Regions from separate parts of the Mesorhizobium sp. B2-3-15 genome, predicted to be linked through region 2. Evidence: predicted binding sites of a transcription regulator. Region 2 holds the regulator's gene; each other region holds the start of a gene.
The links. The regulator LexA, encoded in region 2, represses DNA repair genes until DNA is damaged. The targets are predictions, from matches to a motif close to TGTTCNNNNTGTGTTCNG.
Positions count from the first base shown of each region.

Region 1 (3,275 bases), on a different contig from region 2:
CGCAAGGCGTGGCATCACCCCGCTGGCGCGCATCGCCTCCTGGGCGACCGCCGGCGTCGATCCGGCGATCATGGGCACCGGACCCATTCCCGCTTCACGCAAGGCCTTGGAACGGGCCGGTTGGTCGGCAGGGGATCTCGACCTTGTCGAGGCCAACGAGGCGTTCGCCGCACAGGCCTGCGCCGTCAACAAGGACATGGGCTGGGACCCCTCGATCGTCAACGTCAATGGCGGCGCCATCGCCATCGGCCACCCGATCGGCGCCTCGGGCGCCCGCATCTTCAACACGCTGGTCTTCGAAATGCGCCGACGCGGCGCCAAGAAGGGACTGGCCACCCTATGCATCGGCGGCGGCATGGGCGTCGCCATGTGCGTGGAGGCTTTCTGATAGACTTTGGACGGGCGGCGCAAGCCGCCCGTTTCACATGTGGTGCCTGTAGCAAATCCAGTGCCTGCCAAGCCCGACAACAGGGCGATTTCAAAAAGGGGAAATGCATGACCAAGGTTGCAATCGTCACGGGTGGATCGCGTGGCATCGGCGCGGCGATCTCGATCGCTTTGAAGAACGCCGGCTATTCGGTTGCCGCGAACTACGCCGGCAACGACGAGGCGGCGGCGAAGTTCAAGGCGCAGACCGGCATTCCGGTCTACAAATGGTCGGTCGCCGACTATGACGCTTGCGCGGCTGGTATCAAACAAGTCGAGGCCGACCTCGGCCCTGTCTCGGTGCTGGTCAACAATGCCGGCATCACCCGCGACGCCATGTTCCACAAGATCACCCGCGAGCAGTGGAAAGAGGTGATCGATACCAATCTGTCCGGTGTCTTCAATATGACCCATCCGCTGTGGGGAGGTATGCGCGACCGCAAGTTCGGCCGCGTCATCACCATCTCCTCGATCAACGGCCAGAAGGGCCAGGCCGGTCAGGTCAATTACTCCGCCGCCAAGGCCGGCGACATCGGCTTCTCGAAGGCGCTCGCCCAGGAAGGCGCCCGCGCGGGCATCACCGTCAACGTCATCTGCCCTGGCTACATCGCTACCGAGATGGTCAAGGCAATCGACGAAAAGGTGCTCAACGAGCGCATCATCCCGCAAATCCCCGTGGGCCGCCTTGGCGAACCGGAAGAGATCGCGCGCTGCGTGGTCTTCCTCGCTTCGCAAGATGCCGGCTTCATCACCGGCTCGACCCTCACCGCCAATGGCGGCCAGTACTTCGTCTGAGACGTCTGCTCGCGCAGTCCAACGCTGCGGATTCATGCGTACCCTGCGATAGGCGGACCGGAAAATCGGTCCGCTTCCAAATGGCCTGACTCTTGGGAGACATCGCTGTGACGCAATGCCCCAATGCGGCACGCAAAGGTTAATGCCGGTTGGCGCGTCTGTGCGAACCCTGTGGTTAAGCCTGTGGATTCTCGGTGGATAAGCTGTTCACAACACAAGATATTGAGGGAACAAAAAGAGAAAATACGTGCGGCGCTACTTTGTCTCCGATTCGTTCCGGCTTTGAGCCCAATGTTAAGATTAATGGCCGCGATAAGCTGCTGTTCTTTAACGCCGAGTTTAGAAAGATTAACACTTTCATAAGCTTAACGGGGCGCGCACCGAATCGCCCCCATCGTTCCCGGCGAAAGTAACGGCAGGACCCGCCCAGCATAAAACGGGCCAGTTCGGTGATTCAGCATGTGGTGAGACTCGTGGTCACGAAATCCATATCTAGCCGTGAACAAAAGCTGAATCTGACGGAGTCGCCGATTCGTCGCTGATTCGTTCCAGACTCGTTCCAACTGTTAAGCAGGGGCTGATTTGCGGAGTGAGGCGGGCGTCTCCGGAACCCTGCCGGAACATTCTGCTTTCGCTTCGCGCCCGAAATCCCTATGTGTCGGCTGTCATACGCGCCGTCCTGGCACGCTCCCGACCACGAGAGGCCAGAAAGCCTTATTTCCGAGCCGATGAACATCCAGCCGAAACACAACGAGCCGCTGATCCTGTCGGGCCGCGACGTGACCGCCGTGCTTGGGCCGACCAATACCGGCAAGACCCATCTCGCCATCGAGCGGATGGTGGCGCACGAAACCGGTGTCATCGGCCTGCCGCTGAGGCTGCTGGCCCGCGAGGTCTACACGCGCGTCTGCGAAAAGGTCGGTGCCAACAAAGTGGCGCTGATCACCGGCGAGGAGAAGATCCAGCCGCCGGGCGCCAGATATTCGGTCTGCACCGTCGAAGCCATGCCGCGTGAAACCGACGCCGCCTTTGTTGCCATCGACGAGGTACAGCTGGCCGGCGACCTCGAGCGCGGCCATATCTTCACCGACCGCATCCTGCATCTGCGCGGCCGCCAGGAGACGCTGCTGCTTGGCGCGGCCACCATGCACGGCATTCTCCAGCGGCTGCTGAAAGGCATCTCCGTGGTGACGCGGCCGCGGCTGTCGCACCTCGCCTATGCCGGCTCCAAGAAACTGACCCGCCTGCCACGGCGCACCGCGATCGTCGCCTTCTCCGCCGACGAGGTCTATGCCATCGCCGAACTCATCCGCCGCCAGCAGGGTGGTGCGGCCGTCGTGCTCGGGGCGCTGTCGCCCCGCACCCGCAATGCTCAGGTGGCGCTGTTCCAGTCGGGCGATGTCGACTATCTCATTGCCACCGATGCGATTGGCATGGGCCTCAACCTCGACCTCGACCATGTCGCCTTCGCCCAGAACCGCAAGTTCGACGGCTACCAGTACCGCAATCTGACGGCGGCCGAACTCGGCCAGATCGCCGGCCGCGCCGGCCGGCATCTGCGCGATGGCACGTTCGGCGTCACCGGCCAGGTCGATCCGCTGGACGAGGACCTGGTGCAGAAGATAGAGGGCCATGACTTCGACCCAGTGAAGGTGCTGCAGTGGCGCACCGCCCAATTCGATTTCGCCAGCCTCGATGCGCTGAAGCGCTCGATCGAAACCAACGCTCCGGTCGAGGGCCTGACACGCGCGCTGCCGGCCGTCGATGCGCAAGCGCTCGAACATCTCTCCCGCGACGAAGACATCCGCGCGCTCGCCACCAACGCCAAGCGCGTGGCGCTGCTGTGGGAAGCCTGCGCCCTGCCCGACTATCGCAAGATCGCGCCTGCCCAGCATGCCGACCTCATCGCCTCGATCTACATGGACCTCGCCCGGCAGGGCCATGTCGACGAGAACTACATGGCCGAACAGGTGCGCCGCGCCGACACCACCGAGGGCGACATCGACACGCTGTCCCACCGCATCGCCCAGATCCGCACCTGGACATTCGTGTCG
Region 1 is NZ_VFVO01000009.1:224,537-227,811, reverse strand. Features, by position in the region: gene FJ954_RS19955 (acetyl-CoA C-acetyltransferase) at 1-388, shown strand, start outside; gene phbB (acetoacetyl-CoA reductase) at 496-1,221, shown strand; gene FJ954_RS19945 (helicase-related protein) at 1,950-3,275, shown strand, end outside.
Region 1: the regulator LexA is predicted to act here: its motif matches at 1,766-1,783, upstream of FJ954_RS19945 (helicase-related protein).

Region 2 (3,275 bases):
TCATATATACTTTCGCCAGACGACGGATTGATCACGATGCTGGATGAAACAAGTTCCACAAAAACGGAAGCCGCCTATCAGCTGTTGCGGCGCGACATCCTGACCACGCGCCTCATGCCGGGCGCCCCGCTCAAACTGAGTGCGCTGCGCGGCACCTATGGCGTCGGCTGGACACCGTTGCGCGAAGCCCTGTCGCGGCTCGAGGCCGAACGCCTGGTCACCGCGATCAGCAATCGTGGTTTTGCCGTGGCTCCGGTGTCGCGGGCCGAGCTGGAGGATCTGGCACGCGCCAGGATGGTGGTCGAGATACCCCTGTTCCTCGAATCGATGGAAAAAGGCGGCAGGGAGTGGGAGGATGCCGTGGTCACCGCCCACTACCGGCTCTCGCGTTGCAAGACGGCGGTCGACGATCCCTCGGACGCGGCCGTCGACAGATGGGACGAGAACCACGAGGCTTTCCATGCGGCGCTGCTGAGCGCCGCCACATGCGACTGGCTGTTGCGGTTCCGCTCGACGATCTCGGATCAGCTGCGCCGGCATCATCGCTTTCTTGGTCTGGCGCCGACACTGCGGGCCGCGGCCGGCCTCAAGGATGGCTATGAAGAGGCAATCGAAGCGCTACGCGAAGCGATTGCGATCGAACACCATACCGCGATCATGGAAGCGGCGCTCGACCGTGACGTCGAGCGGGCCAAGGCGCTGATGACGGCGCATATCGGCTACACACTGCACGTCTATGTCCACAGCGAAGACAGCGGCGCTACCAGATACGCCGCTCGCGCCGGCAGCTTGAAGGCGGGTTCGGGATAACTTCAGCGCTTCCGCGACGCCTATTCGAACGCGCTGGCCGGAGTGCGCCGAACGCCCCGATCCATGGCCGCCCGAAGCTACCAATCGTTGGCATTTTGGTTTCGTTTCGTTCCGCGAATAATGGCTCCGCGAATTATACGTCCCTCCGAGGAGAAGCCTTCCAACTAACTGATGCCAAAGCCTCGTCGGCGGATGGGCCACAGGCCATTAACCAAAACGATTTCAATGCGCCTGCCGACGGCGGAAAGGACTGGTTGCCGCCCGCCGTCGCGGGCAAAAAACTTCAGACCCCTTAACAAATTCATTAAACTTTAAACGGTTGCAGAACACAACTGGAACAGATAGTGTTTGTTCTGGGTTTGTTTTTTCGATTCTGGTTCAACCTTTCGTTCAATGTCTTGGGGGCCGCCATGCTGACACGCAAGCAACATGAACTGCTGATGTTCATCCACGAACGGCTCAAGGAAAGCGGGATACCGCCTTCCTTCGACGAGATGAAGGAAGCACTCGATCTTGCCTCCAAGTCGGGGATCCATCGCCTGATCACGGCCCTGGAGGAGCGCGGCTTCATTCGCCGGCTACCCAATCGGGCGCGCGCGCTGGAAGTGCTGCGGCTGCCGGACTCGATCGCGCCGGGCCTCAATGCGGCAAAGAAGTTCTCGCCAAGCATCATCCAAGGCAGCCTTGGCCAAGGCAGTCTCGGACGCCAGATCAGGCCGGCCGCTGCGCCTTCGCGCCTGCCCGCGGCCGGCAACGACGACGACGCGGTTTCAGCCGTGTCCATCCCGGTCATGGGCCGTATCGCCGCCGGTGTGCCGATCGATGCCATCCAGCATCAGACGCATTCGATCTCGGTGCCGCCGGACATGATCATGGGCGGCGAGCACTATGCGTTGGAGGTTAAGGGCGACTCGATGATCGAGGCTGGTATCTTCGATGGAGACACGGTCATTATCCGCAATGCCGACACGGCAAGCCCGGGCGAAATTATCGTGGCACTGGTCGACGAAGAGGAAGCGACACTGAAGCGGTTCCGCCGCAAAGGCGCTTCGATCGCGCTCGAAGCCGCCAATCCAGCCTACGAAACGCGCATTTTCGGGCCGGACAGGGTCAAGGTACAAGGCAAGCTGGTCGGGTTGATCAGGCGCTACTGAACCGGCTTGTTATCGGGCTTGTCGGGTTTTTTGTACGGCGGCAGCCCCCTCGCCTCGCGTGAGAATTTTCGCTGTTCGTGCCAGGGCCGGTATGGTCCGTCGACGGCAAATGCGATCGCGGCCCGGGTCGTGGCCGACTGGGGATTGAAGAAGACGGCAGCGCTTCCCTTGCGGGCGAGCTGCCGTTTGGTGACGACGAGAACCAGTGGATTGTGGCAGGCGTCATAGGCGGTTGCGTCATTGACGATGATCAGGTCGGCGAAAGCGCAGGCTTTCCAGGTGGTCTTGCGGTCCTCGACATAGGCAATGATCGCGCCGGAAGGGTGCCTGGCAAGGCACAGGCCTTCGCGGCAGTAGAAGGGCGATCCCGGCGGCAGGTCGGTGGGACTGGCAACATCGAATTGCCTGTCTGTCGTGTCGAACATTTCCGGTTTGACGATTGTTTCGGAGATCAGGGCGCGTTTCCAGTTGTCGGTTGCGAATTCGTTCGGACGTTCCCGGTTGACGGCCAGTTCGCCATTGCCGATCGGCAGCGCGACCAGCCGCGCATCTTCCGAGATCAGCACATCGGGCGCGCGTGTGTGCGACACAGTCAACAGGCCGGCGAGCGCGAATGGCAGCGCCGCGAGCCGCAGCCATGTCGTCGCCATCGTCGCGATAACCAGCGCGACGGTGACCAGCAGCACGGATTGCTGCGAAATCAGCCCGACTCCATCGACCGGAGAGCGCTCCGATATCCACGCCGACACGGCGATCATTGCGGTCAGGCCCTTGCCCATGAGGTAGAGAGCCGGCCAATCCAGTCCGAATGGCATCAACAGCGCGCTGGCGACGGCCAGGAACATCACGACCGACACGATAGGCATCACGGCCAGATTGGCGAACAGGCTGAGCGGCGATACCCGCTGGAAATGCCAGATGGCAAACAACGCCGTGGCGCTGCCGGCGATAATGGACGTCATGGCCAATCCACCTGTCGCCAGCAGGAATTTTCGCGTCAGGAACCCGGGCAGCGATCGCTTTGGCGGCGGTGGCCGCGTCTTTCCCGCACGGTGATCGGCCCAGCCGGCATAAGCGCCAACCAGGGCCGCGGTCGCGGCGAACGACATCTGAAAGCTCGGGCCGACGACCTCGTGAGGCGAGACCAGGATGACGGCGATCGCCGAGATCCCCAGATTGCGCATGGTCAGCGCAGCGCGATCGAAGAAGACGGCAATCAGCATCACCGCCAGCATGATGAAGCTGCGTTCGGCGGCAACGACGACACCGGAAATGATGAGATAGGCCGCGATCGAGAACAGTGCGGCGGCG
Region 2 is NZ_VFVO01000014.1:35,484-38,758, forward strand. Features, by position in the region: gene FJ954_RS25240 (GntR family transcriptional regulator) at 37-810, shown strand; gene lexA (transcriptional repressor LexA) at 1,221-1,964, shown strand; gene FJ954_RS25250 (ComEC/Rec2 family competence protein) at 1,958-3,275, opposite strand, start outside.

Region 3 (3,275 bases), on a different contig from region 2:
AACGAACTCGTGGTGACGCCGATCTCGGGGTAGAAGGCCCGGTAGCGCTTGCTGCTGTCGCCGCCGGCGGCTAGGGCCGCGAAGGAATCGCGCAGAAACTTGGTATTGCGGTCGTAGAGCACCTGCAGCGCGGCAACGGCCTTTTCGGCGTTATCGAAGCTTTGCCGGCCAAAGGGCTCGGGCATGACGACAGATTCGATGGCTTGGGGATAGATTCGCTTTTCCATGGCTCAATATAGAGACTTGGACGGGCGGTTGGGAGGGGGCTCGCCGCCGAAGGCGCTCAAAGCGCGCTTTTTTCTTCAACCCCGCTGCAGGCTGACCAGCAGCACGAACCCGACGCCGGACTTTCTGAGCGCCGGCGCCTCGATCGTCGAGCCGCTATCGGCGCGCATCATCGGCACCGCCAGGACCGGAGCGGCCAGAAGTATCAGGATGAGCGCCGCCCGCGGCAGGAGCCGGAGGGACTTGGAGAGGTTGGCGGCGATGCGGTTCATGATCTCTGTGCTTTTCTTTTCGAGGTCCGGGTTCTCTGCTTCAGTGACGAAAATCGGTCGGGCAGGCGAGATGGCACATTCTGGTGGCGCCGTCCCAGGAGCGCGGGGAACGGCCCGCTTCGGCGACAAGGATGGCGAAGAACATTCCAAACAGGCTCATCAGCAGGCAGACGATGGTGAAGCGGCGAGCAAGCATTGGGTCCGTGTCTCCTTCAACACGCATGAGAATGCCCTGACGCCTCTGAACCGGCTCTGATGCCGGCGTTCATCTGCCGTTCAAATTGATTGAAGGGATGTTGGCTGGGTTGCGGCAACCAGAATGCCGACCGAGCGCTGCCTGCTCATCGACAGAACGAAAACGGGGCCCGCCAGGCCCCGTTTAGAGATCACACGGAAATGGTCGCTTAGAGTTTGTGCCAGGTCTGGCTCTTGCAGATCAGTCCGCCGAGCACGCAACCGCTCATCTTGAGCGAGGCGCCCGACAAGGTTGCCTTGCCCGAATAGGTCTTGTCATTTGCCGGATCGGTGATGTTGCCGGTGTATTTGTTGTCGCCGGCCGCCTTGAGCGAGCCGATGGTCTTGCCGGCATATTTGCCTGATTTGAGCGTGATGGAGAACGAGCTGCTGCCTGAAATGGCAGCGGTGTCGCCGGCTTGCGTTTTCCAGTTGCCCTCGATCGGATCGGCCCACGCCGCGCCGCTCAGGATCAAAGTGGCCGCCAGGGCCAGGCTCACTTTTCGAGACATGTCTTCCTCCCTTTGGATAGCCGGCCGAATGCTCCGCCTCGCCGGTCTGCCGCTTACGCAAACGTAAGCTAATCCAGCTTCCGTCAAAACGAAAGCGGTGCCGCGACGGAAGGTTTTGGCATTTCGAAAGCGCCTGAATTCGCCCTGTCGGCCCGGAAATGAAAACGACCGGCGCCTCGTGTTTGCTTTCTAGGGTTAGCAGAGTGTTGACCGCGCGCTCGAAAATTTTCGTCAAATTTGGCGAAAACCAGCTGAATTGCTGGCTTCGTATCCTTAACGAATCTTCGCGTTTACCTCTTGTTTTAGCTTTGTTTTCCTCAAATTAAGCACGCCATTTAACGACGGATTCAAGCCTGCGCGGCATTCTCGAAAGCATCGAAAGAGCGGCCCGGACAAGACGAACGGAGGCAGCTCTCGGGAGCCAGACAGGGGACTAAAAATGGCACGTTTTGAAATGCTTGAAGCAGGCTTCGGCGCCATGGGGGCAACTGCCCAGGCCGACATTCTTTTCGAATTGGGCATGATGTATGCGACCGGCCGCGATTGCGAAACCGACGTCGTTGCCGCCCACAAATGGTTCAACATCGCCGCCATCAAGGGATCGGCCCGCGCCGCCGAGTTGCGCTCGGAACTCTCGGCGGCCATGTCGAAGGTCGAGATCGCCAAGGCGCTGCGCGAAGCCCGCGAATGGATGACCATGCACTGAGTTCCGCCAGACGGGGACGCTCCGGCCAAGACCGCAGAAAGACGGTCGGGCCAACAGGGAAAAGGCTGCGCAGACAGCCAGGCCACGGCCATCGACAACGAGAATGCGGCACGCCGACAGGTCCAAGCCGCGCAACGGACCATGATCCCGAAGACTCCGGTTTTCGGAAGGATCATGGCCAACATGAAGACAGGGAAGGTGGGTTGGGTTCAGCGCGGGGGCGCCGGGGAAACAGCCTGACCGGCAAAAAAAGCCACGACCGGCCGGAACAAGGCTGGCGTGGCTTTTTGCGTGGATGAGGCCGCGCAGGCCTAATCGAGTGGCGCCAATGCGCCTAGACAGGTCCGATGAAGGATGAAATTGTCCCGCCTCTCTGGAAGAAGCGCGGCCGGGCGGCCGCGCGTGAGTGGAGGAGTTCTATTGTCATGAAAAAAATGAGTGTTTTGAGCGCGGCCATTTTCGGCCTGATGATGAGCGCGCCGGTCGCGTTCGCCGATGACATCACCATTTCGGTGGTCGGCCCGATGACCGGACAGCTCGCCACCATCGGCGATCAGTTCAAGCAGGGCGCACAGGCCGCCGCCGACGCCATCAACGCGGCTGGCGGCGTCAACGGCTCCCAGATCAAGCTCGACATCGAAGACGACCAGTGCGATCCCAAGCAGGCGGTGTCGGTCGCCAATCGCATCGTCGCCAACAGCGTCAAGTTCATCGACGGGCATGCCTGCTCGGGTTCCAGCATTCCGGCCTCGGCGGTCTATGCCGAAGCCGGCGCCCTGATGATGAGCCCGGCTTCCTCGAACCCGGTGCTGACCGATGCGGCCGCCAAGGCCGGCTGGTCGACAATCATGCGTCTCTACACGCGTGACGACGCACAGGGCGCCTTCATCGGCCCGTGGATCGCCAAGAAATACGCCGGCAAGAACGTCGTCATCCTGCACGACAAGAGCGCTTACGGCCAGGGCGTGGCTGATGCCGTCAAGGCGACCATGAATGCCGGTGGCCTCAAGGAGGTCTATTATGACGCCATCAACCCCGGCGAGAAGGACTATTCGGCGCTTGTCACCAAGCTGAAGGATCTCAAGGCCGATGTCGTCTATTTCGGCGGTTATCATCCTGAAGCTGGCCTGATCCTGCGTCAGTCGGCGGAACAGAATTTCAAGTTCCAGCTGATCATGCCGGACTCGATCGCTTCGCCGGAATTCTGGCAGGTTGCCGGCCCGGCCGGCGAGGGCACGATGTTCGTGTTCCCATCGGATCCGCAGGCAAAGCCGGAAGCCAAGGCAGCCGTCGAGAAGATCAAGGCCGGCGGCTTCGTGCCGGAAG
Region 3 is NZ_VFVO01000011.1:76,484-79,758, reverse strand. Features, by position in the region: gene FJ954_RS21965 (AMP nucleosidase) at 1-185, opposite strand, end outside; gene FJ954_RS21960 (hypothetical protein) at 303-497, opposite strand; gene FJ954_RS31665 (hypothetical protein) at 538-693, opposite strand; gene FJ954_RS21955 (DUF2147 domain-containing protein) at 902-1,243, opposite strand; gene FJ954_RS21950 (sel1 repeat family protein) at 1,683-1,949, shown strand; gene FJ954_RS21945 (branched-chain amino acid ABC transporter substrate-binding protein) at 2,375-3,275, shown strand, end outside.
Region 3: the regulator LexA is predicted to act here: its motif matches at 1,542-1,559, upstream of FJ954_RS21950 (sel1 repeat family protein).